2 regions of the Soehngenia saccharolytica DSM 12858 genome follow, and region 1 is predicted to be linked to the other one. Evidence: a T-box and tRNA genes for the amino acid it is inferred to sense, from the RefSeq annotation. Region 1 holds a T-box; the other holds one or more tRNA genes.
What was found. The T-box of region 1 lies ahead of thrS (threonine--tRNA ligase). A T-box ahead of a tRNA ligase gene usually reads a tRNA of that ligase, here a tRNA-Thr.

Region 1 (16,621 bases):
GAAACCATGTTTGGAGATCTTGCAATTGCAGTTAATCCAAATGACGAAAGGTATAAGAAATATGTAGGGAAGACAGCAATATTGCCACTATCAAATAGAGAGATACCAATAATTGCTGATGAGTATGTGGAAATGGATTTTGGAACAGGAGCATTAAAAATCACACCATCTCACGATCCAAATGATTTTGAAGTAGGGGAAAGGCATAATTTGGGACATTTAATCGTCTTAGATGAAGATGGCAGGATAAATGAAAATGGAGGCAAATATAAAGGACTAGATAGATTCGAAGCAAGAAAAAAAGTGGTAGAAGACCTTAAAGAGCAAGGGTATTTGGCAGATGTAAAAGAACATGAGAACGCTGTAGGGCATTGCGAAAGATGCAAAACTATAATAGAACCTATCATATCTAAACAATGGTTTGTTAAAATGGAACCCTTAGCAAAACCAGCAATTGATGCCTATAACAATGGGGAGTTGAAGTTTATACCTGATAGATTTGGCAAAGTATATCTGCATTGGTTAGAGAACATTAGAGATTGGTGTATTTCTAGGCAACTTTGGTGGGGTCATAGACTTCCGGTTTATTATTGCGAAAGCTGTGGCGAAGTAATTGTAAGCAGAGAAGAAGTTGAAAAATGTAGTGTGTGTGGTAGTTCCAATATAAGGCAAGATACGGATACACTAGATACTTGGTTTTCATCAGGATTATGGCCTTTTTCAACACTGGGCTGGCCTGACGACACACCAGATCTTGAATACTTTTTCCCAACTGACACATTAGTTACTGGGTATGACATAATATTTTTCTGGGTCATTAGAATGGTTGTGACAAGCTTGAGCGAGATGGGAGAAGTTCCATTTAAAGATGTATTTTTAACAGGCCTTGTCAGGGATTCTCAAGGCAGAAAAATGAGTAAATCATTAGGGAATGGTATAGACCCATTGGAAATAATTGATGAATATGGTGCCGATGCTTTGAGATTCACTTTAGTTACTGGAAATTCACCTGGTAATGACATGAGGTTTTATACAGAAAGAGTTGAAGCAAATAGAAATTTTGCAAACAAATTGTGGAATGCTTCACGATTTTTGTTAATGAATTTAGAAGAAGACTTCTCTAGCTTAAGAGATGAAGAATTAAAACTAGAGGATGAGGATAAATGGATACTTACAAAATTAAATGACATTATTCCACAGATAAACGACAATTTAGACAAATACGAATTAGGTTTAGCGGCTGAAAAAATCTATAACTTTTTATGGGAAGACTACTGCGACTGGTATATAGAAATGGTAAAAACGAGATTATATGGAGAGGAAGGAATAAGCAAGAAAACTGCACAAACTGTGCTTTTAAGTGTCCTAAAAGATATATTGAAATTATTGCATCCATTTATGCCATTTATAACAGAAGAAATATGGCAGCATTTACCAGAGACAGACAAACCACTGATAATTGAGAATTGGCCAATTAAAGACAACAGTAAGATCTTTGAGAAAGAGAAAGAGGAAATTGACTACACAAAAGCTGCAATTAAAGCTATTAGAAACATTAGATCAGAAATGAATGTGCCAATGTCTAAAAAATCAAAACTCATATTTGTACCAGATAATGAGGATATAAAGGAAATTATTATAAAGAACTCAAAGAAATTTATTACTCTTGCTAGTGCAGAAGATATAGAAATTGAAAGCACAAATATTAATTTTGGAACTGATTATGTCTCGATAGTATTAGAAAAGTGTGAAGTATATATGCCGCTTAAAGATTTGATTGATATAACTAAGGAAATGGAGAGATTAGAAAAGGAAAGATTAAGACTAGTAGATGAGATAAATAGAGTGGACAAAAAACTTTCAAACGAAGGCTTTGTATCTAAGGCACCGAAGAATATAATTGAAGAAGAGAAACAAAAGAAAGAAAAATACGCTCAGATGCTTGAATCCGTGATAGACAGGTTGAAAACCTTGGAAAATATTGTGGAGGAAAATAAATGAATTATCAAGAAGCTATTAATTTCATTGATGACAAAAACAAGTATGGATCAAGATTAGGATTGGATTCTATTAAAAAACTCTTGAGTTTACTCAATAATCCACATCATAATTTAAAGTACATTCATGTTGCGGGAACAAATGGGAAAGGCTCCACTTGTGCATATTTAGCAAGCTGCTTGATGGAAACAGGGTACAAAACGGGACTTTATACATCTCCACATCTAGAAAGATTTACTGAGCGAATTCAAATAAATGGAAAGGAGGTAACAGAAGAAGAAGTAGCTACATTAACTGAAAAAGTAAAAACAGCATGCGATGAAATGGTGAGACTGGGATTTGAGCATCCAACAACTTTTGAAATAATAACTGCAATAGGATTTTTGTATTTTTATGAAAAAAATGTAGACATAGTAGTTTTAGAAGTTGGGCTAGGGGGGAAAGGCGATGCAACGAATGCAATCGAGTCTTCACTTGCATCAGTAATAACAACCATATCATATGATCATATGGAAGTTCTAGGGAATACATTAGAAGAAATAGCAATTCAAAAGGCTGGAATTATTAAAGATAATGGAATTGTAATATCTTACCCCAAATCTAAAGAGCCTCAGGAAGCTATAAAAAAGATTGCTACTCAAAAGAATGCAGTTTTTGTAGAAGTTCCAATTGAAAATGTAAACATTAAATATTTATCGGATGACGGCAGTATATTCGATTTTGAATATAATGATCATTTTATAGAAAATATAAGAACAAATTTAATTGGGGAACATCAAATTTACAATGCCACAACTGCTATTACTACATTGCTAACTTTAAATGATAGTGGGCTGATAAAAATCTCTATTGATGATATAAAAAATGGAATAGAGAAGACAGAATGGCATGGAAGGATTGAGCTTTTACGGCATAAACCTAAATTTATAATAGATGGTGCACATAATCTCGAAGGAGTCGAGAATCTTGTTAAAGCTTTGGGAAACTTCAAGTTTGACAGATTGATATTAGGCATTGCCACATTAAAAGACAAAGACTTTGATCATATGCTAAGCCTGCTAGTTCCTATGGCGGATGTAATAATAGCAACTGAAGCCAATACTGATAGAAAGTTAGATGCAGAGAGAATGAAAGAGCAGATAGAGAAAATATGGACGAAAGAAGAAGTAATAGTTGAGAAGCACATTCAAAATGCTGTAGAAAGAGCTTTAATTATTGCTAATGAGAATGATCTCATATTATTCACAGGTTCTCTTTATATGATTGGCGAAGTAAGAGATGCAGCTAAAATCAAATGATTTCAGCTGCATCTAACTAAATGCAAACTAATCATATAAATAAATCTAAGATAGACTTGTGGTAAAATGCAGGACTTTCTTTCCACTTTTTACACAATAATTTAGCTTGATCTTCAGTGGGGACACTTACATATAGACTGAATAGAATTTCATCTTTTTCTATTAGTTTAAGATTTATATTGTATTCTCCACTTTCTTTTAGATAGTAATCTGCTATGATATCTTCTTTTTGCTCTTTATGCTCTGCTGGATTGTTGAATAAATTCAACAATATGTTTTTTTCTTTTTCTCCTAAAATGTCTTTTAAATAGTCTAGAGCTTGAGAACCTTTGTCTGTTATTAAATACTTTATATTTCCATCATCTCTAAACTCTGAAACATATTGATTTGAAAGTAGTTCTATCAGATATTCTTGAATAAGAAAATAATTTAAGTCAAATTTATCAATTAGAAGTTCAGTTAAACTTATATTATCTATCGGTTCAGGAGATTTTTTTATAGTATAAAGTATTATAAGCTTAAACCTAGCAATTTCTTGTGAATGTATATTATACATAGCATCACCTTTTTATAAATTTATATTAATTATATCACATTACAATGAATTCAAATACTTATACTTTGAGGGAGTGAAAAAATGAACACAAAGTTAATTATTGGTGTTATAATATTTGTAATATTGTTTAGCATACAGTATACAGCAAATTTAATATTAAGAGAACTAAGAGAAATCAGATTAAATACTCAAAAAATATTAATGGAGATAGAAAGGAGAGAAAAGATTGATACAAACTAAAAAAGAAAGGGTATTGTTTTCAAAAGAGGAAATTTCTAGAAGAATTCAAGAAATGGGTGTTGAAATTAGCGACTACTATAATGGCAATGAATTGGTGGTTATATCCTTATTAAGGGGAAGTTTTATATTTGCTGCGGATTTAGTCAGAGAAATAAAACTACCTGTTGAAGTAGATTTTATGACCACAGCAAGTTATGGAGATGAAGAAGTTTCCTCTGGGATAGTCGATATCATTCAGGATGTAAGAACTGATATAAAAGGCAGAGATGTTTTAATTGTTGATGATATTATAGACACTGGAAATACTTTGTTAAAAGTGATAGAGCATTTGAAGACAAAAAGTCCTAAGTCAATAAAGATATGTGTTATGCTTGACAAACCTAGCCGCAGAAAAGTTGATTTACAACCTGATTTTTCGGGATTTGTAATTCCGGATGTGTTTATTGTAGGATATGGTCTAAACTATGGAAATTATTATAGAAATATCCCTTATATCTTTACTTTTGAGTAGTTTTAAAGGAGTGTGAAAATGGGATATAGAAAAGCACCATCGATAAATGAAGCAAATTTAGTATATTTGGTATTGGGAATTATATTATTAACCATAGGCAGCGTTGTCCAGCAAATGAACCTCAATGTAGGACTTCTAATTACAGAATATGGTTTGATATTATTACCGGTAATATTATTTCTAAAGTATAAGAGATATTCTATAAAGGAATTTTTGCGTATCAACCTAATAAGTATTAAAGAAATTTTATTTATATTTTTAATTATAGTATTTGCTTATCCAATAGCAGTTTTTTTAAATTTTATAGTTATTGAAATAATTGGTTATTTTAGTGATGCAACAAATGCAGGAGTACCAATTCCCTTAACTGAAAAAGATTTTTTTATTAGTTTATTTGTCATTGGGATAACACCAGGTATATGTGAAGAGGTATTGTTTAGAGGTCTGATGCTTAATTCTTATGAAAAGATAGGGAAAATGAGAGCTATAATTTTCACTGCTGTTTTGTTTGGACTATTCCATTTCAATCTATTTAATTTTATCGGCCCTACATTTCTTGGAGTTATATTGGGAATATTGTATTTTAAAACAGACAGTATAATTGCATCGATGTTTGGGCATCTATTAAATAATTCTTTAGCTTTGACTTTAGGCTATTTTGCAGCTACAAAATTAGATGAGATAGAAGAAATGGTAACAAATACTCCTAGTATAAGTCAAAACCAAGAAATTTTATATACTACTATTTTTCTTCTTGTTCTGTCCATTTTTTCATCAGTTATGCTTATTTCATTATTTAGGCATTTTCCAGTGAAAGCTGATAAATCTGAAGAAAAAAATATTTTTGATCAACTGAGTGAACAACCTGATGATGAAGTAAATGTAGATCATAATGAAAAGATAAATTGGGCACCAATAGGGATAGTAGTACTAATATTTATATTTGTAAACACGATGTTTTTTATGCAATTTCAATAGAAAGGCATGATTATAACCTTGAATATATATGAAAAATTTGCACTGATTTATGATGAATTGATTGACGACATAGATTATGAAGCTTGGGGAGAGTTCATTAAAAAAGTAATAGAAAATTCCAATAGGAAGCCTCAAAATCTTTTAGAAATGGCTTGCGGAACTGGAAAATTAACAACTGAACTATCAAAATTTATACCTTATATTGATGCGTTTGACATTTCTTCAGATATGCTAGCAATAGCATACAATAAATTTCAACATAATGAGAATGTCAAATTATACAATTTGGATATGGTGGACTTTAATTTTAACAAAAAATACGATCTCATAATATGTGGATGTGACAGCATAAATTATATTCTCAATCCAAATGATCTAGATAAAATTTTTCACAATGTAAGAGGTCATTTAAACGAAGATGGCTTATTTATTTTTGATATAAATTCTCATTATAAAATTTCAAAAATAATAGGCAATAACATATTTTTAAACGACAAAGACGAAACATTTTACACTTGGGACAGTTCATTTGACGAGAAATCAGAAATTAGTGATTATTATCTTACTTTCTTCGTTTCGAGAGGCAATAATTTGTATGAAAGATTCGACGAACATCATAGGCAAAAAGCATATAAAACTGAATATATCGAAAGAATGTTAATTGAAAATGGATTTAACAGGGTATATAAATATAGCGATTATTCATTTGAGCAAGTTGATGCCACAACTCAAAGAATATGTTTCGTAGCAAGCATTTACTAAAAAGGAGGGGGAAGTATGAAGGATTACTTGGTAAAGGCCATAGATAGAGAAAAAAGAGTTAGAATTTACGCAGCATCCACTACTAATTTAGTAGAATATGCCAGAAAAATTCATGGGACTTCTCCAACTGCAACAGCTGCTTTAGGAAGAGCATTGACTGCAGGAGCTATCATGGGAGCAATGATGAAAAATGACAAAGATTTATTAACTTTAAAAATATCAGGTGGTGGTCCATTAGGAGATATAGTAATAGTTTCAAGAAATAATGGTACTGTGAAAGGGTTGGTAGGGAATCCTTTAGCTGATGCGCCAAGCACTGCGGAAGGTAAATTAGATGTTGGAGCAGTTGTTGGAAATGATGGTTTGGTTACAGTGATAATAGATTTAGGACTAAAAGAGCCATATGTAGGACAAGCAGATATAATATCTGGCGAAATTGCTGAAGACATTGCAAACTACTATATGGTTTCTGAACAAGTTCCAACTGCAGTCGCTTTGGGCGTACTCATAGATAGAGATATTACCGTTAAAGCATCTGGGGGATATATATTGCAATTATTACCAGATATTAAAGATGAGGAAATAACACAAATTGAAAATAGCTTGAAGAACATAAAACCGGTATCCACATTGATAAACGAAGGATTGACGCCAGAGGAGATTATTGCTAATATTTTGCCTGAATTTGACATGGAAATTATAGATAAAATGGACTTAGAGTATAAATGCGATTGCAGTAGAGAAAAGATAGAAGCTATGTTGGTAAGCTTAGGCAAAAAGGAATTAGAGGATATAATCAACGAAGATGGCAAAGCAGAGGTAGTATGTCATTTTTGTAATACAAAATACAATTTTGATAAATCAGAATTAGAGAAAATACTATTGACAATTAATAAATAATCCTGTATACTTTCATTTGTGATTAAGTTAAGAGCATTCTTTGACGCTCTTGACTAATTAGCGGGAGTGGCTCAGTGGTAGAGCATCGCCTTGCCAAGGCGAGGGTCGCGAGTTCGAATCTCGTCTTCCGCTCCACAGGGCGGCATAGCCAAGCGGTAAGGCACAGGTCTGCAAAACCTCGATTCCCCGGTTCAAATCCGGGTGCCGCCTCCAAAATAGTTAATTAAGACCTATTAAAGACCTTCTGACTTATCAGAAGGTCTTTTTGATAAAATACAGGGGAGAATTTAATTGGTACCTACTTTAATTCCAGATGGAAAAGCTAATTTAGTTATATTAAACAAGAATATAGATGATGAAATCAAACTCAATTTAAAAAAATATTTCAAACACGTTATTTATACTTGTTCAAATGATAATATCAATAAATCATTAGCTGATCATGTAGATATGTCGGTTCATGTTGTGGATAGAAACACAATCATCGTTTCGCCTAATGTTTATAGATATTATAAAAAGCTAGAGGAATATGGAATTAAAGTAATAAAAGGCAGAACTGATTTACTGATTGAATATCCAAACGATATTTGCTACAATTGTTTAAATATTGGTGATTATTATATACACAATATTAAATACACAGATGAACATATATCTGATTATTATTTAAACAAAGGCGTGAAGGGTATACATACAAAACAGGGGTATTCAAAGTGTTCTGTTCTAATTGTAGATGATAACCATTTTATAACATCTGATAAAAATATAGCTAAGCAGCTTAAAAAAATAGAGAAAGAAGTACTTCTCATAAGTCAGGGATTTATTGAACTTAAAGGAATGAATTATGGAATGATAGGAGGATGTGGTGGAAATTATTCTCCTAAAGATATTTTGCTGACGGGTACACTTTCAAAACATCCAGATTCAAGAAGAATAATTGAATTTATTGAAAACACAGGTGTTAATATTCACTACTTATCTCAAGAACCAATATCAGATATAGGAAGCATATATTGCTTTAAAGTTAACGAATAATAGGAGGGGAAAGATGCCAGAAAAAATAGTTAATCCAAGCATTTTACCAGGGTTTATGGAATTGCTTCCGAATGAGCAAATATTATTTAATAAGATGCTAGAAAAGATAAAAAATAGTTACGAAAAATACGCTTTTCTTCCAATCGACACACCAGTAATTGAAAAATCAGAGGTTTTATTAGCCAAAGGCGGAGGGGAAACTGAAAAACAGATATATAAAGTTGTAAAAGGAGACACAGACATGTCTCTTAGATTTGATTTGACTGTTCCGTTAGCTAGATATGTGGCAATGCATTTTCATGAATTATCATTTCCATTTAGAAGATATCACATTGCTAAAGTTTATAGAGGGGAAAAAAGCCAAAAAGGGAGATTTAGAGAGTTTTATCAAGCAGATATCGACATAATCGGCAATGGAGAATTGAGCATACTAAATGATGCTGAGATTCCATCTGTAATATACACTACTTTTAAGGATTTGGGATTTGACAATTTTACAATAAAAATAAACAACAGAAAATTATTGCAAGGGTTTTTTGAATATCTAAATATAAACAACTTTCATGAAGTGCTTAGAATAGTTGATAAATTAGATAAAATTGGTATAGACAGGGTTGAAAGGGAATTATTAGAAATTGGAATAGACAAGGTGAATTTTGAACAGATTAAGAACTTTATTATGTTTAATGGAAATAATGACTCGACTCTTGAATTTTTAAGAAATCTAGATATTGATAATGTCAATTTTAAAACTGGACTTGACGAATTAAAAACAGTAACTCATTATATTGAAGTATTTGGTGTGCCAAAGGACAATTTTAAGATTGATTTAACCATAGCTAGAGGTCTAGATTATTACACTGGAACGGTTTATGAAACATTTTTGAATGATTATCCTAAGATTGGAAGTATTTGTTCAGGAGGAAGATATGATAATCTGAGCGAGTACTATTCAAATCAAAAACTTCCAGGTGTAGGTATTTCTATTGGTTTAACAAGGTTATTTTACCAGCTTAAAGAAGCTGGGATTATTTCAGCGGATGATGAAGAACTGATAAAAGTGCTCATAATTCCAATGGATAATTTCTTAGAACAAAGTATTGAAATTGCGAACAAGTTGAGGGGAAATGGCATACCTTGCCAAATTTATTTAGAAGATTCAAAGATGAGCAAGAAATTAAATTATGCAAACAAGATAAAAGTGCCTTTTGTGATAATAATTGGCGAAGAAGAAGTTAAAAGGAATTTATATACAATAAAAAACATGAAAACAGGAGATCAGACTACAAAGAAGATTGATGAGATTATCAACGAACTATCTAAAATACTATAGACTGATTTAATCTAACTTAAAAATATTTATATAAATTCTATAAACCATTGACTATACAGTGAGATTCTGATATTATCTAAATAAATATAAATAAAAAAGCTATGATGGGAAGAGTAAATTGATCTAAGTAAGCAAAGAGAGAGAAACAATGGCTGAAAGTTTCTTCTTACTTTACAATTGAAGACCACCCCTGAGCTGACCTTTAAAAAAGGATTCGCAAATTGGCGTTAATGAAATGAGTAAAAAATTAGGGTGGAACCACGGTCTTTCGTCCCTACAGCAATGTAGGAGCGAAGGACTATTTTTTTAGGAGGGATAAATATGATAAAAGTAACTTTACCTGACGGAAGTGTAAGAGAATACGATGAAGGAGTAGAGATTTTAAAAGTAGTAGAAGACATATCGAAACCATTAGCAAGAGAAGCATTAGGAGCAGTGGTAAATGGTAAGATTATGGGACTGCAAGAAAAACTAAATGAAGACTGTGATTTAAGGGTAGTAAAATTTGAAGATCCTGAAGGCAAGAAAATATTCTGGCATACAACTTCTCATATAATGGCATTTGCAATACAAAGACTTTTTCCTGATGTCAAATTTGCTATTGGACCAGCTGTTGAAAATGGATTTTATTATGATTTAGACACAGAGCATAGATTTACACCTGAGGACTTAGAGGAAATAGAATCAGAAATGAAAAGAATCATTTCAGAAGGATATAGGCTTGAAAGATATGAAATGACAAGGGAAGAAGCACTTAAATTTTTTAAAGATAAGAATGAAATATACAAAGTTGATTTAATAGAAAATCTACCAGAAGACGCAATCATATCATTTTACAAATTAGGTGACTTTATAGATCTATGCGCTGGACCTCATCTATATGATGTTAAAAAAGTAAAGGCTATAAAATTGTTGAGTATTGCTGGTGCTTATTGGCGTGGTGATGAGAACAATAAAATGCTTCAAAGAATTTATGGAATTAGCTTTGAAAAGAAAAAAGATCTTGATGAGTATCTTGAAAGAATGGAAGAAGCAAAAAAGAGGGATCATAGAAAACTTGGCAAAGAATTAGACTTGTTTAGTATGCACGATGAAGGCCCTGGATTCCCATTTTTCCATCCATATGGTATGGTGATAAGAAATGAACTTGAAACATTTTGGAGAAAAGAGCACAATAAAAGAGGTTATGGAGAGATAAAAACCCCATTGATATTAAATGAAGAATTATGGCATCAATCAGGTCACTGGGATCACTATAAAGAAAATATGTATTTTACAAAGATTGACGATGAGAATTATGCAATAAAACCGATGAATTGCCCAGGATCAATATTAATATATAAATCACAAATGTATAGCTATAGGGATCTACCTTTAAGGTTAGCGGAAATGGGGTTAGTTCATAGGCATGAACTCTCAGGTGCATTGCATGGATTAATGAGAGTTAGAAGTTTTACTCAAGATGATGCTCATATATATGCATTGCCATCGCAAGTGAAAGATGAATTAAAGGGAATAATTGATTTAGCAGATTATATCTATAATATATTTGGTTTTAAATACAAAATAGAGCTTTCAACTAGACCTGAAAATTCCATGGGGACTGACGAACAATGGGAATTAGCTACTAATAGCCTCATAGAAGCTCTAGAGGAAAAGGGAATAGAGTATCGTGTCAATGAAGGCGATGGTGCATTCTATGGACCTAAGATTGATTTTCATTTAGAGGATGCTATAGGGAGAACTTGGCAATGTGGAACAATACAACTTGATTTTCAAATGCCTGAGAGATTTGACTTAACTTATGTTGACAGCGATAATGAGAGAAAGAGACCAGTCATGATTCATAGAACTATACTTGGAAGTATGGAAAGGTTTATGGGGATATTAATTGAGCATTATGCAGGGAAATTCCCTGTTTGGTTAGCTCCTGTTCAAGTTAAATTATTACCTATATCTGATAAATTTAATGAATATGGATATAAAATTAAAAATCATTTAGAAGAAATAGGAATTAGGGTGGAAATAGACGATAGAGCTGAAAAAATAGGGTACAAGATAAGAGAGGCACAAGTTATGAAAATACCATACATGCTTGTCATAGGCGAGAAAGAAGTCGACAATGAATTGGTTTCAGTGAGAAAAAGGGATATTGGAGATATCGGGCAAATGAGTGTAGAGAAGTTTATCAATATGGTCGATGAAGAAATAAAAAATAAAAAATAGTTGCGAGGAGGCATAAAATGGATTTCTATAAGGAAATTGATGCGTTAAAAGATGAGCTTATTAAGTCGACTCAAGAGGTAATAAGGATTAAATCCGTTGAAGAAGAAGCACAACCCGGTATGCCATTCGGCAAAGGACCATATGACGCACTTTGCTATGTATTGAAACTTGGTGAAAAATTAGGATTTAAAGCTAAAAATCTAGATGGATATGCTGGCCATCTTGACTTTGGTGAAGGTGAAGAAGTAGTAGGTGTGCTAGGTCATTTAGATGTGGTACCTGAGGGAGATGGATGGACTTTTCCCCCTTATGAGGCCCAAATACACGAAGGAAAGATTTATGGCCGAGGTACAATGGACGATAAAGGACCTGTGATGGCTGTTTTATATGGAATGAAAGCTCTTAAAGACAGCGGTGTAAAACTGAATAAGAAGATTAGATTGATACTAGGAACTAATGAGGAAACAGGATGGGGCTGTATGCATCACTATTTTGCTAACGAGACAGCTCCAAATATGGCTTTTACACCTGATGCTGATTTTCCAGTAATCCATGGAGAAAAGGGAATTATTGTGTTTGATTTGAAGTATAGACTTGAATCATTTAAAGAAGAAACTTTCTCACTATTGAGTTTAAAAGGTGGAAATGCTGCAAATATGGTTCCTGACTATGCAGAAGCAGTTATAAAGACTGATTCAATTGATAAATCGATAGATGCACTTAGAAGATACGCAAATGAGAAGGGTTATCAAGCTGATATCAAAGAAGAAAATGGGAACTTAAAAGTATCAGTAAGAGGTAAATCGGCTCATGGGAGTACACCTGAAAAAGGTGAAAATGCCATTACCTATTTGTTGGATTTGCTTTATTCACATTTCAAAGGAGAGCCTGGATTTTATAATTTTTTAGATTGGTATGAGAAATCCCTAGCATTTAAATTCAATGGAGAAAATTTTGGGTGCGAGTTTGAAGATGATATATCTGGGAAATTGAATTTAAATATTGGTGTCATTAAATTGATTGGCGATGAAATAGTTCTATCTATAAATATAAGGTATCCAATATCATACAAGCGAGAAGATATTTATAATAGCATAAGAGCTCATTTAGAAGGATTGCCAATTGAAATTGTAGAAGGAGATTCAGATAAAGATCCTCTATACGTGCCAAAAGATGATGTATTGGTTCAAACATTGATGAGAGTATATCAAGAACAAACTGGCGATTATGAATCTGAACCTCTAGTAATAGGTGGTGGCACATATGCTAGAGCTATGAAAAATGCTGTCGCATTTGGTCCAGTTTTTCCAGGTCAAGAAGAATTAGCACATCAAAAAGATGAATTCATTTCTATTGATAATTTGATAAAACTTACGCAGATTTATACGAGTGCACTATATGAATTAGCAAAATAAATTTGACAAATATAAATATTTAACTTATAATAAGTTGGTAATTTAATATGACTTAATTTTATTAAAGAAGAAGTTTCCGCTTCTCACCTTATAGTTTTTGTACTCATAAGGTTATGTTAGATAGTTAATTGTACAATATGCCTTTTTTGGTGTATTTAAGCGGACACTTTTGTGTCCGCTAATTTTTTGTGGAGGTGTAGGATTATAAAAGAACTTCAAATCAATGAAGAAATTAGAGAAAAAGAAGTTAGGCTAATTGATGTTGACGGAACTCAACTTGGAATTGTACCTATAAAAAAAGCATTAGAGATTGCTAATGAGAGAAGACTTGATTTAGTAAATGTAGCTCCAACTGCAAATCCACCAGTTTGCAGAATTCTCGATTATGGCAAATACAAATATGAATTGACTAAGAAAGAGAAAGAAGCTAAGAAAAATCAAAAGGTAATCAATGTTAAAGAGATAAGATTAACCCCAAACATTGAAGAACATGATTTACAGGTGAAAGCAAATAGAGCTATAGAATTTTTAAAAGATGGAGACAAAGTAAAAGTTTCTGTTCGCTTTAAAGGTAGAGAGATGGGACATACTGAAATGGGAGAAGAAGTCCTAAAAGACTTTTTAAATCTGGTCAATGATTATGGCAAAGTTGAAAAAGAAGCTAAATTGGAAGGCAGAAATTTAGTCGTAATATTAATGCCAAAAGCACAATAAAGGGAGGAAAAACAATTGAGAAAGATGAAAACACACAGAGCTTCAGCAAAGAGATTTAAAAGAACTGCAACAGGAGAATTAAAAAGATACAAAGCATATAAAAGCCATAAAACTGGTAAAAAGACTCCAAAGAGAGTTAGAAACTTAAGAAAGAGCACTTTAGTGAGTGCTAGTGACAAGAGAAGAATAAATTCCATGCTACCAAATTAATTATAGAGTATTAGGAGGAGATTATAATGGCAAGAGTAAAAAGAGGAGTAAATGCAAAGAAAAGACATAAAAAAGTTTTAAAGCAAGCAAAGGGATATTATGGCGCTAAAAGCAAATTGTTTAGACCAGCAAATCAAGCAGTAATGAAATCATTAAATTATTCATATATTGGCAGAAAACAAAGGAAAAGAGAATTTAGAAAACTTTGGATTGCTAGAATAAATGCAGCATCAAGACAAAACGGTTTAAGTTACAGCAAGTTCATCAATGGGTTAAAGAAAGCAAATATTGAAGTAAATAGAAAGATGCTTTCTGAAATGGCAATTAATGATGCTGAAGGATTTGCAAAATTAGTTGAAATAGCTAAGAACGCTTAATGCATAAGTTCCAAAATTGGAACTTTTTTGCATTTTAATGTGATTTGGAGGACTATATGGAAACAATTAAACATAATTTATTGACTAGGTTTAAATTAAATCCACCTCGAATCTTAGCATTGGGATTTATGATGCTTATAATTTTAGGTGCAATACTGTTAAATTTACCTATAGCTTCACAAAATGGAGAAAGCATAGGATTTATAAATGCACTATTTACATCTGCATCGGCAGTTTGCGTTACTGGTTTGGTAGTTGTTAATACAGCAGCTCATTGGACACTATTTGGAAAGATTGTTATTCTGATTTTGATACAAATGGGCGGACTTGGAATAATGACAATGGCAACGATCGTTGCAATGATTTCAGGTAGGAAAATTTCCTTAAAGGAGAGGCTTGTAATCAAAGAACAATTGAACCAAGAAACTCTATCTGGACTAGTTAAATTGACTAAATATGTAATTTACTTAACTTTCCTTATTGAGGGTCTAGGGGCGTTGTTTTTATCTATGAAATTCATACCTCAATATGGAACTATTAAAGGAATTTGGTTTTCAGTATTTCACGCCATCTCTGCTTTTTGTAATGCTGGATTTGATATAACTGGTAATAGTTTAATGGATTATAACAATTCTGCAATAGTAATACTTACAGTAGTGGCTTTAATAGTTTTAGGCGGAATTGGATTTGGAGTAATTTTAGACGTAGTAAAAAACAAGAGATGGAGTAAATTGTCACTCCATTCAAAATTGGCTATTTCTTTTACAGCTTTTTTAATAATTTTTGGTGCAATCATTTTTTATATTTTAGAATCAAATAACCCATTGACAATGCAAGGATTTACATTTAAAGAGAAAACACTAGCATCTTTGTTTGCATCTATTACGCCTCGTACGGCTGGATTCAACACTATTGATACTTCTGCATTAAAGCAAAGCAGTTCTTTGCTTACAATAATCTTTATGTTTATTGGTGGTTCTCCAGGGTCAACTGCAGGTGGAGTAAAGACTCTAACTATGCTAGTATTGATTATTTCAACTATAAGTATAATTCGAGGGGAAAGTGATGTAGAAGTTTTTAAGAGAAGGATACCATATGAAACCATATTTAAGTCCATTGCAATAATTATGATAGGAATTACTATTGTTTTTATCGTCACATTTATTTTAACTTTAACTGAAGATCAAGAATTTCTAAACTTACTTTTTGAAACAACTTCTGCATTTGGCACTGTAGGTTTATCGAGAGGCATTACCTCTGAATTGAGTAATGCGGGAAGACTGATATTGGCTTTGACTATGTATGCTGGTAGAGTTGGTCCACTTACTTTAGCATTTGCAGTAGGGTATAAAGAAGAACATAAAAGGTATAGATATGCAGAAGGAAATATTACTGTTGGATAGAGGGGGAAGATATGAAATCTTTTGTAGTTGTTGGATGTGGTAGATTTGGGTCAGCAGTTGCTGAAACATTATATAACCTTGGGAACGAAGTTTTAGCTATAGACGGGGATGAGGAAGTTATCGAATCTATCTCAGGTCGTGTCACGCATGCAGTACAAGCAGATGTAATGGACGAAAATGTAATGAGAGAACTAGGAATTAGAAATTTTGATGTTGCAGTCATAAGCATTGCATCGAATTTAGAAGCCTCTATTTTAGCAACTTTGATAGTAAAGGAATTGGGAGTAAAAAAAGTTGTTGCTAAAGCACAATCTGATTTACATGGAAAAGTTTTAAGAAAAATTGGAGCAGATAAAATTATTTTTCCTGAGAGAGACATGGGAGTTAGAGTTGCACATAATTTATCATCAAAAGGAATTATCGATTTCATTGAGTTATCCCCAGAATACAGTATTATGGAGATACAGTCTATAAAGCAGTGGGCAGGAAAAAGTTTAGCGCAACTTAGACTTAGAAATAAATATGGAATAAATGTAATGGCTATCAAAAGAGGTTCAGACATAAATGTTTCACCTAGCCCAGATGATGTAATATGCGAAGGAGATGTATTATTAGCTTTAGGCAGTATAAATGATATAGCTAGAATAGAGGATAAAACAAGTGAA
Region 2 (16,621 bases), on a different contig from region 1:
ACTTTAGATATATTGCAAGATCCAGAGGCGGGTATAAAATCTGTAACACTGTTGATTTCTGGATACAATGCTTACGGATATTTAAAAGGTGAAAAGGGTGTTCATAGGCTCGTAAGAATTTCTCCATTTGACGCTTCTGGGAAAAGGCACACTTCTTTTGCTAGTGTAGATGTTTTTCCTGAACTTAAAGACGAAGAAGATATTGAGATAAATGAGAAAGACTTAAAAATTGACACATATAGGTCAACTGGAGCGGGTGGTCAACATGTTAACACCACAGATTCTGCAGTTAGAATTACCCATATTCCAACGGGGATAGTTGTGCAGTGTCAGTCCGAAAGAAGTCAGCATTCCAACAAAGAAACTGCTATGAAAATGCTTAAAGCTAAGTTGATTCAGTTGAAAGAAGAAGAAAACAAAGAAAAGATAGAGGATCTTCAAGGTTCTTATTCTCAGATTGCTTGGGGATCACAAATTAGATCTTATGTTTTTCACCCTTACAGCATGGTAAAAGACCATAGAACCCAAGCGGAAGTTGGAGATGTCTATAGAGTCATGGATGGAGACCTAGACTATTTTATAAATGAATATTTAAAATACAAAGCTCTTCAGTAGAAGAGCTTTAATTAAGCTTAGGAGGGCAATATGGATGTAATTAAAGAAATAGCAAAAAGCTTAAACTTAAAAGAAAAAAATGTGGAAAATGCTGTTAAATTGCTCGATGAAGGCAATACAATTCCATTTATCGCCAGATACAGAAAAGAATTAACTGGTGAAATGACTGACATAAAATTAAGAGAGCTGGATGAGAAACTTACATATTTGAGAAATCTTGAAAAAAGAAAAGAAGATGTCATCAGATTAATAGATGAACAAGGGAAACTAACTGATGAACTGAAAATTGAGATTGAAAAAGCTGATAACTTGCAAAGGATAGAAGATCTTTACAGGCCATTTAAACCAAAGAGAAGAACTAAAGCTACAATTGCAAGAGAAAAGGGTTTAAGCGAATTAGCAGAGGCGATATCTAAAAATCAGTTAAAAGATGAGGAATTGCTGAAATTTACTGAAACATTTATAAATACTGAGAATGGTGTAAATACTATAGAAGATGCTTTTGAAGGAGCTAAAGACATAGTAGCAGAAGACATTTCAGATGATGCAAATTTTAGAGCAAAAATCAAAGACTATCTTTATAAACATGGAATAGTTGTAGTGAAAGCTATAGATGAAAACTTAGATTCAGTATACGAAATGTACTATGACTATAAGGAACCAATAAAGAGTATAGCTAATCATAGGATATTAGCGATTAATAGAGGTGAGAATAAAAAAGCATTAAAAGTGAGCATAGAAGTTGCCGATTATGATTTAACGACATTGATAAAAGAACAAATATTATATAACAATAATACTATTTCAGATAATTTAATGAAAGAAGCAATAGAAGATTCATTTAAAAGGCTGTTATTTCCATCAATAGAAAGAGAAATTAGAAGCGAACTTACTCAAAGGGCAGAAGAGGAAGCAATAAAAGTATTTGCACTTAATCTGGAGCCATTGCTAATGCAACCTCCTATAAAAGGTAAAGCAATATTAGCGATAGATCCTGGATTTCGAACAGGACTTAAAGTTGTAGTGTTAGATGAAACAGGGAAACTTTTATCTCATACAAATATTTTTCCAGTAGAACCACATAATAAGGTGGAAGAAAGTGAAAAAATATTGTTGGATTTAGTAAACAAATATAATGTTGAGATCATAGCAATTGGGAATGGGACTGCTTCAAGGGAAACAGAGAGCTTTGTTGTAGAATTTATGAAAAAATATAATTTGAGTCAATTGAGTTATATTATCGTTAGTGAAGCTGGAGCCTCAATATATTCGGCATCAGAAATTGGACAAAAAGAATTTCCGGATAAAGACGTTACAGTTAGAGGAGCAGTATCCATTGGAAGAAGAGTCTTGGACCCATTAGCTGAATTAGTAAAAATTGAACCAAAGCATATTGGGGTAGGCCAGTATCAACATGACTTAAATCAAAAGAGATTAGATGAAGTTTTATCAAATGTAGTAGAAGATTGCGTAAACAGAGTTGGTGTTAATCTCAACACAGCAAGTATTTCGCTACTAAAATATGTATCAGGAATTAATGCTAAATTAGCAGAAAACATAGTTTCATACAGAGAAGAAAATGGAAAATTCACATCAAGAGAGGAACTCTTAAAAGTCAAAGGAATGGGTGAAAAGACATTTAAGCAATGTGCAGGTTTTTTAAGAATACCCGAAAGTGACAATATATTAGACAACACAAGTGTCCACCCAGAAAGTTATGATATAGCACATAAATTGATAGATTTAGATTATAAATCAAGAGATATAGATGAATTAGTTAGAGAATTAAATATAGGTAAACCTACATTAGTTGACATTATTAAAGAACTTGACAAACCGGGTAGAGACTTAAGAGAGGATAGACCAAAGCCAGTTTTGAGAAGCGATGTTTTAAAAATTGAAGATCTAGAGATAGGAATGGAACTTTTTGGCACTGTGAGAAATGTAGTAGATTTTGGCGCATTTGTTGATATAGGTGTAAAAGAAGATGGCTTAGTTCATATATCTGAAATATCGGAAAAATATATTAGGCATCCTAAGGAAATGCTAAAAGTAGGCGATATTGTTAAAGTAAGGATATTAAATATTGATTTCAATAAAGGAAGAATAGCATTGAGCATGAAAGGAATAAGCCAAGCTTAATAGCTTGGCTTATTCAGAAAATCTTTTAAAAGTGTTTTCCATTAATTTATTTTTATTTACAATCCTTCTAACATAATTTCCTCTGCAAAAGATACCTTTTCTATCCAAACCAGTATATTCCAAAGTTAATTCATTTCCGTTTATTTTCACAACTTTTATGCTTAATGTAATTTCTTCACCAACTAATGTTGGATTTTCATGGGTTATATCTACATAAGTGCCTATTGTTATATAATCTTTAGGCAGTAAATCATCGAGCATTTTGCTTGAAGCCTCTATCATCATATGTATAATAGCAGGTGTAGAAATTAAATAATAGAGCTCAGAGGAGCCTGCATTTGCACAAGAATCACTAGGGGAAGTCAACTTCTTAAAATCAAATACCATACCCTCTTTAATATTGTGCTCAACCATATCATATCCTCCTTTGTTAAATAATATATTACTTTATAAGATATACTCAAATAGTATAGGAATTAAAAAATAAATATAATGTTGACATCCATTGTATATTAGTGTACTATATATATAGTACACTAATATACAATGATATTGGAGGTGAAATTGTGGAGTTTACAGATAAGCTACCTATATATATCCAGATAATGAATTATCTCAAAAAGAAAATCATAGCTGGTGAATTAAAAGGGGGAGATAAATTGCCATCAGTTAGAGAGCTGTCTTCTGAACTTAAAGTTAATCCAAATACGGTACAAAGATCATATCAAGAATTAGAGAGAGAAAATCTAGTTTATACTCAAAGAGGCATGGGAACTTTTGTTGTAGAGGATCAAAAAATACTTGCTGATTTGAGAAAAGAAATGGCACAAGAGATAATAAACAAATTTATTAAGGAAATGAAAGAACTTGGATTTAACAGCGATGAAATAATCGATATTATAAAGAATTACAGAACGGAGGGAAAATAATGGAGAAAATAGTGGAAATTAAAGGTTTAACTAAGCGCTATATAAATACAATAGCTTTAAACGGCATAGATTTAGACATAGAAAAGGGTAGAGTAGTAGGCATCTTGGGACCGAACGGGAGTGGTAAAACAACTCTCATCAAAATACTTGCAGGATTATTAAGGCAATCTAAAGGAGATGTGAGGATTGACTCTCATAATGTAGGAGTGTATACAAAGTCAATTGTCTCATATCTTCCTGACAGAAATTTTCTATACAATTGGATGAGTATAGAGGATGCTTTAAAATTTTATTCTGATTTCTATAAAGACTTTGATATGAAAAGAGCTGAAAATTTGCTCGAATTTATGAACTTAGACAATAATTTAAAAGTAAATCAACTATCAAAAGGAATGCATGAGAAACTAAATTTAAGTTTAGTACTTTCAAGAAAAGCGAAACTATATATATTGGATGAACCAATAGCTGGCGTTGATCCAGTTGCTAGGGATAAGATACTAGATGCTATTATTAACAATTACAATGAAGATAGCTCCATGATCATAACCACGCATCTAGTTAGAGATATGGAGAATTTGTTTGATGAAGTAGTCTTTTTAAAAGAGGGGACTATCAAGCTAAGAGGAGAAGCTGAAAAATTAAGAGAAGAAAATGGAAAATCAATAGACGAATTATATAAAGAAGTATTCGGAGAATAGGAGGATAAAAATGGGTAAATACATCAAGTATGAAATAAAAGGCAGTTACAGATTTGTATTGGGAGTATTGGCACTTGTACTTATTCTAATGACAGGTATATATTTAAAAGGCTTTGATAAACTAGGGATAATTGGAGGGCTGGCAGGGCTAGCTATAGTAATTGGCTATATCGCAGAGATATATTACATCATGGATTCATTTCGAAAAGAACTTTACGAAGACAGGGGATATTTGACATTTACTTTGCCACTAAGCGGTAAACAAATCATCGCATCAAAACTTGTTGTTTCAACATTATGGATTTTGGTCATTGGATTTGTAACAATGGGATATTTTCTAATTCTATTTAGAAAAGACATAAACATTGGTCAATTAGAGATTGAGCTATTAAAACAATATCTACCACAAATGATCTATTATGGTATATATACGTTAGTCATTGGCATAAACGCTTTGATATTGATTTATTTGTCAATGGCATTAGGCAGAGTAACTATTCGAAATAAAAAATTAGGTGGATTGTGGTTCCTCATATTTATAGTGCTATCTACATTTGTCCAAATCGGATATAATTATGTTTATCAAACATTTCCTCATTATTTGAACCTATCGAGTTTCAATTTGATAAATATAGACAATGGTGCTGGACTCACTATTTCATCGGGATCTATTTATATGAACCTTGCAACTGCTATATACACAATTTTAATTGGCATAGTTTCATTTTTCACTACGTCATATTTAGTTGAAAATAAAATAGACATATAGAAAACATAGACCTAGTTTTTTAAACTAGGTCTATAAATTTAAATAAAGTGCTTAAAAAATGTCGTCAAATATTGTATAATTATAGTGTGTTATTTATTAAATGCTGATGTGGCTCAGTGGTAGAGCAGTGCACTCGTAATGCACAGGCCGTCGGTTCAAATCCGACCATCAGCTCCATTATATATAAAAGGAGAATATAAATGTCTGACAATTGCAATCAAAATTGTGACAGCTGTTCTGTGGACTGCGACACAAGAAATACTAAAACAAGCTTTATTGAGAAGTTAAATGATAAATCAAACGTAAAAAAAGTTATTGGAGTTTTAAGTGGTAAAGGTGGAGTTGGGAAATCCCTAGTAACATCTCTAATTGCCATAGAAATGCAAAGGCGAGGGAATCAAGTAGCAATTTTAGATTCTGATATCACAGGCCCTTCTATACCAAAGATGTTTGGCATTACTGAAAAAGCTAGAGGTAATGAAGATGGGATATTTCCCGTTAAGACAAAAACTGGAATAGATGTGATGTCTCTTAATCTATTATTAGAAGATGAGACGGACCCAGTTGTTTGGAGAGGGCCAATCATAGGAGGCACAGTAAAACAGTTTTGGACTGAAGTCATTTGGGAAGACGAAGATTATATGTTCATTGATATGCCACCAGGAACAGGAGATATTGCTTTAACAGTCTTTCAAAGCATACCTGTAGATGGAATAATCGTAGTTACATCTCCTCAAGAATTAGTATCAATGATAGTTACAAAAGCGGTAAAAATGGCTAAAATGATGAATATACCTATTGTTGGATTAGTTGAAAACATGAGTTATTTTAAATGTCCTGACAATGGAAAAGAATACAAAGTATTCGGCGAAAGCCACATCGACGAGATAGCAGAAAAATTTAATTTGAAAGTATTAGCAAAGCTGCCAATTGATCCAGAAATTGCAAAAAGATGCGACAGAGGTGAGATTGAAACGATAGGGCTTAACTTTCTGGATTCTCTAGCCAATGAATTAGAAAAATAAATACTTGTTTAAAAGTTTCCAGATATTTTTAATTAAATAATTTAAATATTTTGGAAACTTTTTCTTTATTGTGGGATAATGGTTATATAATAAAGTAGCATGCTAGCATTAAAAGAAACATTTTGAGATGCTTTTCACTTGTTCCTTTTAATGTATCGGTTTGTTAGTTTAGTGTGTTTACATTTTAACAACTATAGTATGTAAGCATTTATGTTTCATAAATAAATATTGAGAGGAGCAAGTTTATGTAAAGCAATGCTAAGTTGTTTGAACCAATCAAGATTAGAAATCTAGAAATCAAGAACAGAAGTACTATTGGACAATAGCAAAGTAGGAAATAAAGTTGCTGTTATAGGTGGCGGTTTAGTAGGATGCGAAACTGCATTAAGTTTAGCTATGGATGGAAAAGATGTAACTGTAGTTGAAATGTTACCAGAATTAATGGCATCGGGTTTGCCTGTTCCCCACATGAATAGAATAATGATGTTGGATTTGATGAAACTCCACAATGTCAAGTCAATACTAAATAACAGGTTGATGGGCATAGAAGATGGTCATATTGAATTGATGGATACTAATTTCAATCCTAGTGCATTAGATGTAGATACTGTTGTAATATCAGTAGGTATGAGAGCTGACAAATCATTGTATAATGAATTAGTTGGTAAAGTAAGTAACTTATATTTAGTTGGTGACGCAAATAGCGCTAGAAATATAATGTCAGCAATCTGGGAAGGTTATGAAGTAGCTAGATTTATATAGTTTGAAAAACTGCTGCATTTTTGTGCAGCAGTTTTATTTTTTTTGGGTAAATAGAGTTAAAAGGAGGGAGAGGCATGAAAAAACTCATAAGAGATTATGAAAAATGGATAACTAAAGCTATAAGAAGCGATGAATACGCTTATGAGGATTTATTGTATATTCATCAGATTTATGTTGATTATTTTCAGCATGAAAGATTTATTCATTTAATAGTTACATTGTTTACCTCTATATTGATGCTATTTAGCTTATATTTCAGCGTCAAGACCGGAGAAATACTAGTATTTATTGTATTTGGTATTTTATTCATAACCACTATATTCTATTTTTTGCACTATTTTTATTTAGAAAATTCACTATTGCGAATGTATAAGATCACAGAAAAATTATTGAACATCAAAATTTAATACTACCTATTAGGTATTTTTTTATGAAATATCTTATTTTTCCTGTATAATTTTTATATCTATTGATAGTTATATTTCTAAACCTATTCAATAATTCAACTTCTTCATCGGCAGCACTCCTAAATCCGAATTTAGATTGTATAAATATTTCTGTGATTTTGTTAAATTCAATATCTTCAAGCTGATAGAACTTATAACTTATCCTTTTGCTGTATTCAAAATATGTTTCATAATTATATTTAGGGTAACCTAATTCTCCCAATATATGTTGAATGTCATAATAGTATTTTTCAATTTTCTTATTTTTATCTAATTTTTTCTGTTTTTTTTCATTAATTATGTTTTTTATTGTCAGGTATAACATTCTTATGATTAACAGTAGACCTATTAATATCATTAGTAAAGAGGAATAATTAGGTGAATTTTTTAAGTTGGCATTATTTTCATCATCTATTGTAATTTCTCTGCCCTCTTCTATTATATTTTCTCTATTTGGGTTTTTTGTGTTGCCTTTAAGTATATCAGGATCTAATTCTGTATTTTCTTCCTCTAAAGGTTCTTCTATTTCAAAATCCAAAGAATTAGGGGATTGATAATTGGGAGTAGGCTCAAAGCTCATCCATCCAACTGGCTCAATAAAAGCTTCAACCCATGCATGGGCATTTGATTGAGATACTTTATATTCTCCATTTGATAATTTATCTTTGACTATATAACCCTCTACATATCTTGAAGGAATGCCTGCTATTCTTAGCATTATAGCCATAGCTGAAGCATAGTATGTACAATATCCTTCTTTCACATCGAATAAAAAGTAATCGACAAAATCGGGATTATCATCTGCGTTATAATCTTCTACATCTAAAGTATATGAGTAATTTGACCTAAGATAATTCTCTATAAGCATTGCTTTTTCATAGTCATTCGTTGCATTTTTTATTATTTCTTTAGTTAAATCTATTGTCCTTAGGGTTGTGGTATCTGATATGCTTAGATATACAAGCAAATTATTTAAATCAGCCTTTTTTTCGCTTAATCCATTTTGAAATTGCACAGAGTATGGCAGTGGCTTTAAGTAGGTTACCATGTATGACTCATTTTTATATATGCCGTCTTTACTATACATTATTAAGTCAGGATTAATAAAAATGTAGTTACTATATTTAAAATCCACCTTAGTAGGGAATAGTGGGCTGAATAATGTTGTTGAAGCAAAATTTCTATTTGTAATTGTTATGGTTTTTAATGACTCATACTTTTTATTATCTATGAGTGAATTATTGTATATTGGCAAATAGTTGTAAAAACTAACATTTGACTTAACCTGCAAAGGAAGACTATCATCACTAGACCAACTGACTCCATTAAATAGAGTTTTAGCATTTCCCCTTAAATAGATGGGTTCATCTGTTTTTACGGTCATTACAACTCTTGGGTTAGGAACAACTTTGCCTCCTAGTATTGAATAATTAGGACTGAATCCAGTAGTTCTAAAATCAAATTGACTGGCGGATGATTGCCCTCTGACGTATTCTGGATTTGATCTAAAACTAAGCACTATTGGGAAAGTATTAACTACCTTTGATTCAAACCATATCCAATCGACAGGGTTATTCCATTTAGGCAATATAGAAGAAAATAATAATGCAATTATAATCGTCAAAAGAGTAGATTTAAAAAAAGGAGCATATTTTGTATTATCAACTCTATAATCATTTTTTGAGGATCGAGAAATTTTGTGGAAATTAACTGTAGATAAAGTAATAAAAAAAGATGATAATAAAATCTTTATGGAAGTAAGAGCAGCGTCATTAAAATTATACCAATAAACAATTAATACAAGAGAAAATGCAGCATATAAAATTGTATAAAGTCTTTTGTTATAAAAAAATATTAATGATATAAAGCTTAAAAGCGAACTCAACACCAAAAATAATGGAAACTTATTTTGTGGTTTAATAGGTATACCTTCCCTCAAATTGTATACGATATTATTTATAAATTGAATCGAAGATTGGACTAGCGATATGACAAGATTTCTATCGTATTTAAGCATTATTAAAACAGTAATAATCAAGATTATAACAGAAACAAAAATAGAAATCGGTTTTTTAAATAAAATAAATATTAATTCGAAAATCAATGCAAAAAATAACAATTGCTTAACCAAGGACATATTAAAGTTTACTGCTGCATTTATTGAGTAAATAAGTGAGAAACACAATAATAAAGCGGAAAAGTTCAAAATAATTGCATCGAGTTTAAACTTGTTTTTCATATTTATGCCTCCAGATTTCGAGCTCTATTTGAACGATAGTCTATTTCATAAACTGATATTGATTCGGATTTTAGCTTTTCTATATAAGAATAATTAATTTTGTAGTTCTTGTTTTGAATGTCAGTGATATGAATTACGATTGGGTTAAAACCTTTCATCTTTAAATTAATGATCTCTTTAGCATCTTCTTTATTTAAAAAAGGAGTAATACAAACAATTGTGGAATATTCATAAAGACTAGGATAAATGTAATCTAAATAGTGACTAAAGTCCAAACTGCTTTTTGGGGAATACTTAGCCAATTCATCCATAAAGCTCTTAAAACTATCCTGAGAATTACCTTGGACAAACATATTTTCATTTTCGTTTTCAAAAAATAGAGAAGTATGTATTTCGTGATCTAAACAGTAATCTATTATACTGCTTGCTATCTCAACTTGAGTATCTTCAATATGATAGATCAAATCTTTTCTGAATTTTTCTATATAAGAATCAATTATTATCATAACACTAGTATCAGCCCTATTTTCGTACTCCTTTGTCATTAGTACATCTTTTTTTGCCGACATTTTCCAATGTATTGATTTTACTGGATCGCCTACTGTATATTTTCTCACTCCATAGTTTCTGCTCCTATCTTCAATTATTTTATCATAAATAGGCAGCTCTCCCGATGACAAGCCTGAAAACACTTGAAATGAATCGAGCTTACGGTAATATGGATAAATGATAATTGAAGTGTTCTCTTTTATGGATTTATTTAATTTAAAGATCCCGAGGCTATCCCTAATGCCAATTTTTATCTCTCCAATACTGTAAAAGCCTCTTCTTTTGGCAGTAATGCTGGTCTTTGTAGAGATTGTTTGCTTTGGTTCAACTGAGTAAATAATAGGTGGGACATAGTCGTTTGTAAGCTTTCTTTCTATTATGCTATCAATCTCGACATATGGAATAGAAAAATGACTGTTATTGTGAATTTCATAATAAATTTCTATTTTGTCGCCTGCATAAATTGCCATCTCTTTGAGAGTTAAAGTTATCTTTGTATTGTGCATATAATACAAAACTTTAACAAAAGACAACAAAAATATAGCCAAAACGAAATAAAACAGAAAAAATGGCAGTTCTCCACCAACTAACAGTGAAAAAACAAATAAAAACACAATACTTATTATTATAAATTTATTATTTAACATATCTCGCACCTATATTTATTCTTTGAATTATTTCATTTATCACTTCATCAGTATCTTTTTTCTCAAGTCTTGCTTCAGCCGATAGAACTAATCTGTGCCTTAAAACAGGAAATACTATATTTTTGACGTCATCGTGGATTACATAATTTCTATTTGACAAGTAAGCCTTGGCTTTTGACGCTTTTAAAATATCTATGCTTGCTCTTGGGCTTGCTCCAAGGGTAATACTCTTATAGTTTCTTGTCATGTTTACAATATCTATAATGTATTCAATTATTTCATCATGTGTGATTATTTCATCTACTTCTTTTGTAATAAACAATAGGTCTGTCTTTGATAGCACAGGTTCTATATTGTCTAGATTTTTTAATTTTAGATAATCTCTTAGTATTATTTTCTCGTCATTTTTATTAGGATATCCTATGGAGATTTTCATAAAGAATCTGTCTAGTTGTGCCTCTGGGAGTGGGAATGTTCCTTGATATTCAATTGGGTTTTGTGTTGCAAGGACTAAAAAAGGCCTCTCCAATAAAAAGTGCTCATTTTCTGTGGAGACTTCAAATTCTTCCATGGCTTGAAGCAGGCTTGACTGGGTTTTAGGCGAAGTCCTGTTAATTTCATCAGCTAAAAATATATTGCAAAATATTGGCCCTTTTTTAAAGATGAAACTACCGGTATCTTTATCAAATACACTAATGCCAATTATATCCGACGGCGTGAGATCAGGTGTAAATTGGACTCTTTTATAAGTTAAATCTAGGCTTTTGGCTAAAGCTTTAGCTAAAGTTGTTTTGCCTACTCCTGGCACATCTTCAATAAGGAGATGGCCATTGGAAATCAAAGCGATAATAACATTTTCAACCACATCTTTTTTACCTACAATGGCATTATTTAAATTGTCCATTAACAATTCTATTTTTTTAAGCATAAGTTCCTCCCTTAGAATATCTTTAGTTCATTTATACCTTTATTATATGAACATAAACAAACATATTTGATTTTACATACTAAGCTATTAAAAAACTCACATTCATACCGATATATATGTAGAAGACATTTTTAAATTCTAGAGGGGGATTTTTGATGGCAAAGTTTTTAAACAATTTAAACACAAAAACTAAAGTGTTTGGAGGTTTTATGATAATAGCTGTACTTTCCATACTAGTTGGAGTAGTAAGCGTTATTTCACTAAATCAATCTACTAAAGACCTTAAATCGATGTATGAAGATAGATTAAAAGGAAACTTACTCTTGACAGACATAGAAAGCAATGTTAAAAAAACCAAAGAAGAGACTATGAAAATACTCTGGCAGTATCAGGTAACATATAATGACACTGTCATGAAAAATTCAGAAGAAGAATTAAATGTACTAGTTAATGAGAACAATGATCTAATAAAAGAGTATGAAAATAGATCATTAGATACACAAGAAAAAGTTCTACTAGCTAATTTCAAACAAGCATTATTAGAATACAGACCCCTTAGAGATGAAGTTATTAAATATGTAAAAAATGGACAGTATTCACAAGCAATTAGTACATACAGCAAAGCAAGTAAGTTTGAAAATGATATTGAGAATGCAATTTGCGAGATGATAAACTACAATCTTAAAGTTTCTGATATTATGTATAAAGATGCACAATCGAGGATGGCTATTACCTTGATTATAACAATTGTAGTTGCATTGATTACATTTTTGCTATCTTTGATGTTAGGTTTTTACAATTCAAAGAGTATAGTAGGAGGAATAAAAGAAGCTGTAAATTATTCTACTATGCTAAGAGATGGCAATTTTTCTTTTGAAATTGAGGATAGCTTGTTGATTAGGAAAGATGAAATTGGTGACTTATCTAGGGCATTTAAGCAAACTAAAGAAGGGCTCAGAGAGATTATAAGCTTGTCAAAAGAAAATGCAGAAGAAGCGAGTGCATCTAGTGAAGAATTAAGTGCAACAGTAGAAGAAATAAGTGCTCAAATCCAAGAAGTAAATTCTTCCACACAAGAAATTGCAGCAAGCATGGAAGAAACTTCTGCCGCCATAGAAGAAGTAAGTTCATCAGGGGATCAAATTTTGGATAATGCAAAAACTATACTTGAAGAAACTGAAAAAGGGAAAGAAAACGCTAAGCTAATTGCAAATAGAGCATCTGAACTCAAAGAAACCGCATTATTAAATAGAAGTGAAGCAACTAACACATATAAAGTCAAACAAAAAGCTATAAAAGAATCCATAGAAAGAGGAAAGATAGTTTCAGAGATTAAGATCATGGCTGACTCAATCAAGGAAATAGCTGAAAAAACAAACCTATTAGCTTTAAATGCTGCCATAGAAGCAGCTAGAGCTGGAGATCATGGGAGAGGATTTGCAGTTGTAGCAGATGAAGTAAGAAAATTGGCAGAAGCTTCTTCCTCAGCTGTAGATAAGATAACTGACTTGGTTGGAGATGTTAATGAAGTATTTACCGAATTGACATCAAGTTCAGATGATTTACTCAAATTCATCGATTCTAAAGTAATTGCAGATTATGATAGCCTTGTTGAAACAGGTAGCAAATACCTAGAAGACGCAGAGTATGTAGAAAACTTGATTTCTAAATTTAATGAGAAATCAACTGAAATAAAAGAAGCCATATCTGAGATAAATGAAGCGATTGAATCTGTAGCTACCACAATAGAGCAATCAACAGGCAGAACTGTTGACATTTCTTCAAACATGAAAGAACTGTCAAAAGCTATTGAAGAAGTAGAAAAAGTAGCAGAGGAACAAGCATCATTAGCTGAAGAATTAAGTATAAACATGAATAGCTTTGTACTTTAAAAATTACGAAATATTAACATTATTGATATGAATTGTTAATTGTTTTCTAGTATAATTAATAAGCAGATGGATTGTTAGACTTCTTATATAAAGGAAGATTTTGGAGGAAAATGGAAACTTTAATGGGTAATTCAAACAAAAGAGAAGAAATAGATGTATTAAAAGAGAATTTAAATAATTATGGTAAGCTTCTAGAGGATGTAGGTGGAGAGATTTGGGAGCTTGTGATCAATGGAGAAAATGACAATGGAAATCACTATATTGCAAAATATACATTTAATTATAGTGACAATATAATGTTACATTATCATGATAAAATCCAGGAAGAAGATATTTTGCAAATCATTGACAGTTTAGAAAAATTTATTCGAAGCGATGATTCGAAGATAGAATTAATTTATCGAGTCATGAATATCGATGATAGTTATAAATGGGTATTTTCAAGAGGCATGAAGGTATTTGACAAGACAGGAAGACTAGAAAAAATAATTGGAATCAGATCCGATATAACAGAAAAAGTAGTTATGAAAGAAGCACTTTTCAATATATCGCATTATGACAATCTCACTAATCTATCAAATAAAGAAAAATTAAAAGAGGATTTTTCAAGATTAGCTAAAAAAAACCCTAATGAAGATATTGCATTTCTATACATTGATATTGACGATTTCAGGCATGTAAACAATTTGTTGGGATATAGTTATGGCGATGAATTTTTAAAGAAATTTTCAGAGTTTTTAAAATGTGAGTTTGGAAAGGACAATTTCATAGGAAGATTAAATGCCGATGAATTCTTAGTTATATATAAGGGATATAAAGACATAAGTTCATTGGAAAAAAGAATAGAGCAGTTTTTGAAAGACTTGCGCAAAAAAAATTTTTTGGAGAACAGCGACTTTAAATTATCTGCTAGCATTGGATATTCACTTTTTAAAATTAATGGCAACGATTTTGATACCTTGTTAAGATATGCCGATACCGCTCTACATTATTCCAAGAGCAAAGGGAGATCTCAATTTATTAGATACAGTGATACACTCGGAGAATATGTATTTTCACAGGCGGATATGATAAATCAAATCAGGATAGCAATTGAGAGAAATGAATTTATAGTCTACTTTCAGCCAATAGTTTACACAAGAGCAGAGAAAATAGCAGGTTATGAAGCGCTTGTTAGATGGATGCATCCACATAGAGGCATGATTTCTCCCGGACAATTTATACCAGTTGCGGAAGCTTCTGGCCAAATGGTAGAAATTGAACAAATTGTCATTGAGGAGTGCTTTAAGCGATTTAAACTATTAAGAAAACTGAATCCAGAGATGAAATATATCTCTATAAATTTATCTGCTAAGGGTATACTCGAAAGAAATATTATCCGTTTCTTAGAAGATTTAACACTAAAATATGATGTTAACCCTGACTATATTGAGTTTGAAGTTACAGAATCTTCGCTGCTTAATAACATTGAAAAAACAGTTGAAATACTAGATAAAATAAAAGAAATGGGGTTTAAACTTTCTATGGATGATTTTGGCACAGGCTATTCCTCTTTAAATTACTTAAAGAATTTGCCATTTGATAAAGTGAAATTGGATAAGAGCTTTATAGACAATATAGAAACGGATGAGAGAGATCATTTGATGGTTAAATCTATCATTGAATTATCTCACAGGTTAGGCTTGCTAGTAGTAGGAGAAGGTGTCGAGACTAAAAATCAGAGAGATTTGTTGTGTATATTGGAATGTGACTTCATTCAAGGATTTTATTATGGAAGACCTGAACCAATAGATAATTGATATAAATGGGTGGAAATTCCACCCATTTTATATATTTAATGGCTTGTCAATAGCGGCTAAACTTGCTTCCACTATCGCTTCGGTCAATGTAGGATGTGGATGAACTATCTTTGCCAAGTCATAGATTGTACCCTCTAAGTTCATTAGTCCAACTCCTTCGGCTATCATATTTGAAGCATCATTACCAATTATATGCAAACCGATGATTTCGCCATACATATTTTTATCTGCCAAAATCTTTACAAAACCAGCAGTTTCGCCTTTTATACTTGCCATGCTGTTTGCAGATAATGGAAATTTCCCTACTGTACAGTCAATATTTTTTATTTTAGCCTCATCTTCGGTTAAGCCAACACTAGCGATTTCAGGGAATGAGTATACAACTTTTGGAATTTTAAGATAATCAATTTTGGAATCAATTCCACAAATATTTTCACTTGCTATTACACCTTCAAAGGATGCTACATGAGCTAATGGCATTTTTCCATTGACATCACCTATTGCAAATACATTCGGTATACTGGTTCTAAGATTTTCGTCTGTTAGAATAAATCCCATTTCATCTTTCTCAATTTTCAAGTTTTCTACACCACTTAAATTTGGCTTTATTCCATAGAATACTATATATTTGTCTGCAGTGAATTCCTTTTCTTTGCCGTTTTGGGTTAAAGTAATTTTATCGTCGCTTATCTTCGTTATATTAGCATTGTTTACTAGTTTTACACCACTTTTTTTAAGTTGCCTTTCCAAAGTTTGCGATAGTTCGCTATCATATTGAGGAAGTATATTTTTATCACTATATATCATAGTGACGTCTGTGCCTATTGAGTTGTAAAAAGTAGCATATTCTACTGAATAGGTGTCATTTCCTAATACTAGAACCTTATCGAACTTCTCTTTTTGAGTTAAAATACCCATGTTATTGATCGCTTTGCCACTGTCAAAGCTCTCTTTTAAGCCATCTATAGCTGGGATATAGGGTTTTGAACCAGTTGCTATTATTAAATTGTCAAAGGATAAAATATCCCCCTCAACATCTATAGTACTTTCATCAATTACTTTTCCAAATCCATTGTATAAATCTACACCGTTTTTCTTAAATAACATGTGAATACCTGAAACCAGTTTGTTAACAGTTTCATCTTTTTTTAGCATCATTTTTTCAATGTCGACATACACTT

Region 2: it has a tRNA-Thr gene. The T-box ahead of thrS (threonine--tRNA ligase) is inferred to sense a tRNA for this amino acid. The anticodon was not compared.

What each region holds. Positions count from the first base shown of each region.
Region 1 is NZ_JCANTN010000005.1:16,722-33,342, reverse strand. Features, by position in the region: gene BO51_RS02400 (valine--tRNA ligase) at 1-2,001, shown strand, start outside; gene BO51_RS02395 (bifunctional folylpolyglutamate synthase/dihydrofolate synthase) at 1,998-3,296, shown strand; gene BO51_RS02390 (DUF4364 family protein) at 3,328-3,852, opposite strand; gene BO51_RS02385 (hypothetical protein) at 3,934-4,092, shown strand; gene hpt (hypoxanthine phosphoribosyltransferase) at 4,082-4,603, shown strand; gene BO51_RS02375 (CPBP family glutamic-type intramembrane protease) at 4,622-5,581, shown strand; gene BO51_RS02370 (class I SAM-dependent DNA methyltransferase) at 5,600-6,343, shown strand; gene hslO (Hsp33 family molecular chaperone HslO) at 6,359-7,243, shown strand; tRNA gene BO51_RS02360 (tRNA-Gly) at 7,304-7,378, shown strand; tRNA gene BO51_RS02355 (tRNA-Cys) at 7,382-7,456, shown strand; gene BO51_RS02350 (DUF6873 family GME fold protein) at 7,535-8,278, shown strand; gene hisS (histidine--tRNA ligase) at 8,292-9,611, shown strand; T-box leader at 9,704-9,890, shown strand; gene thrS (threonine--tRNA ligase) at 9,933-11,837, shown strand; gene pepV (dipeptidase PepV) at 11,855-13,252, shown strand; ribosomal protein L20 leader region at 13,311-13,445, shown strand; gene infC (translation initiation factor IF-3) at 13,424-13,966, shown strand; gene rpmI (50S ribosomal protein L35) at 13,982-14,176, shown strand; gene rplT (50S ribosomal protein L20) at 14,203-14,553, shown strand; gene BO51_RS02315 (TrkH family potassium uptake protein) at 14,610-15,956, shown strand; gene BO51_RS02310 (potassium channel family protein) at 15,968-16,621, shown strand, end outside; gene BO51_RS02305 (TrmH family RNA methyltransferase) at 16,617-16,621, shown strand, end outside.
Region 2 is NZ_JCANTN010000022.1:4,527-21,147, forward strand. Features, by position in the region: one part of gene prfB (peptide chain release factor 2) at 1-615, shown strand, start outside; gene BO51_RS06950 (Tex family protein) at 646-2,757, shown strand; gene BO51_RS06955 (thioesterase family protein) at 2,767-3,171, opposite strand; gene BO51_RS06960 (GntR family transcriptional regulator) at 3,324-3,686, shown strand; gene BO51_RS06965 (ABC transporter ATP-binding protein) at 3,686-4,384, shown strand; gene BO51_RS06970 (hypothetical protein) at 4,395-5,153, shown strand; tRNA gene BO51_RS06975 (tRNA-Thr) at 5,256-5,330, shown strand; gene BO51_RS06980 (P-loop NTPase) at 5,354-6,178, shown strand; gene BO51_RS06985 (FAD-dependent oxidoreductase) at 6,494-6,940, shown strand; gene BO51_RS06990 (hypothetical protein) at 7,015-7,347, shown strand; gene BO51_RS06995 (transglutaminase TgpA family protein) at 7,337-9,625, opposite strand; gene BO51_RS07000 (DUF58 domain-containing protein) at 9,628-10,821, opposite strand; gene BO51_RS07005 (AAA family ATPase) at 10,811-11,749, opposite strand; gene BO51_RS07010 (methyl-accepting chemotaxis protein) at 11,905-13,641, shown strand; gene BO51_RS07015 (putative bifunctional diguanylate cyclase/phosphodiesterase) at 13,752-15,440, shown strand; gene lpdA (dihydrolipoyl dehydrogenase) at 15,468-16,621, opposite strand, start outside.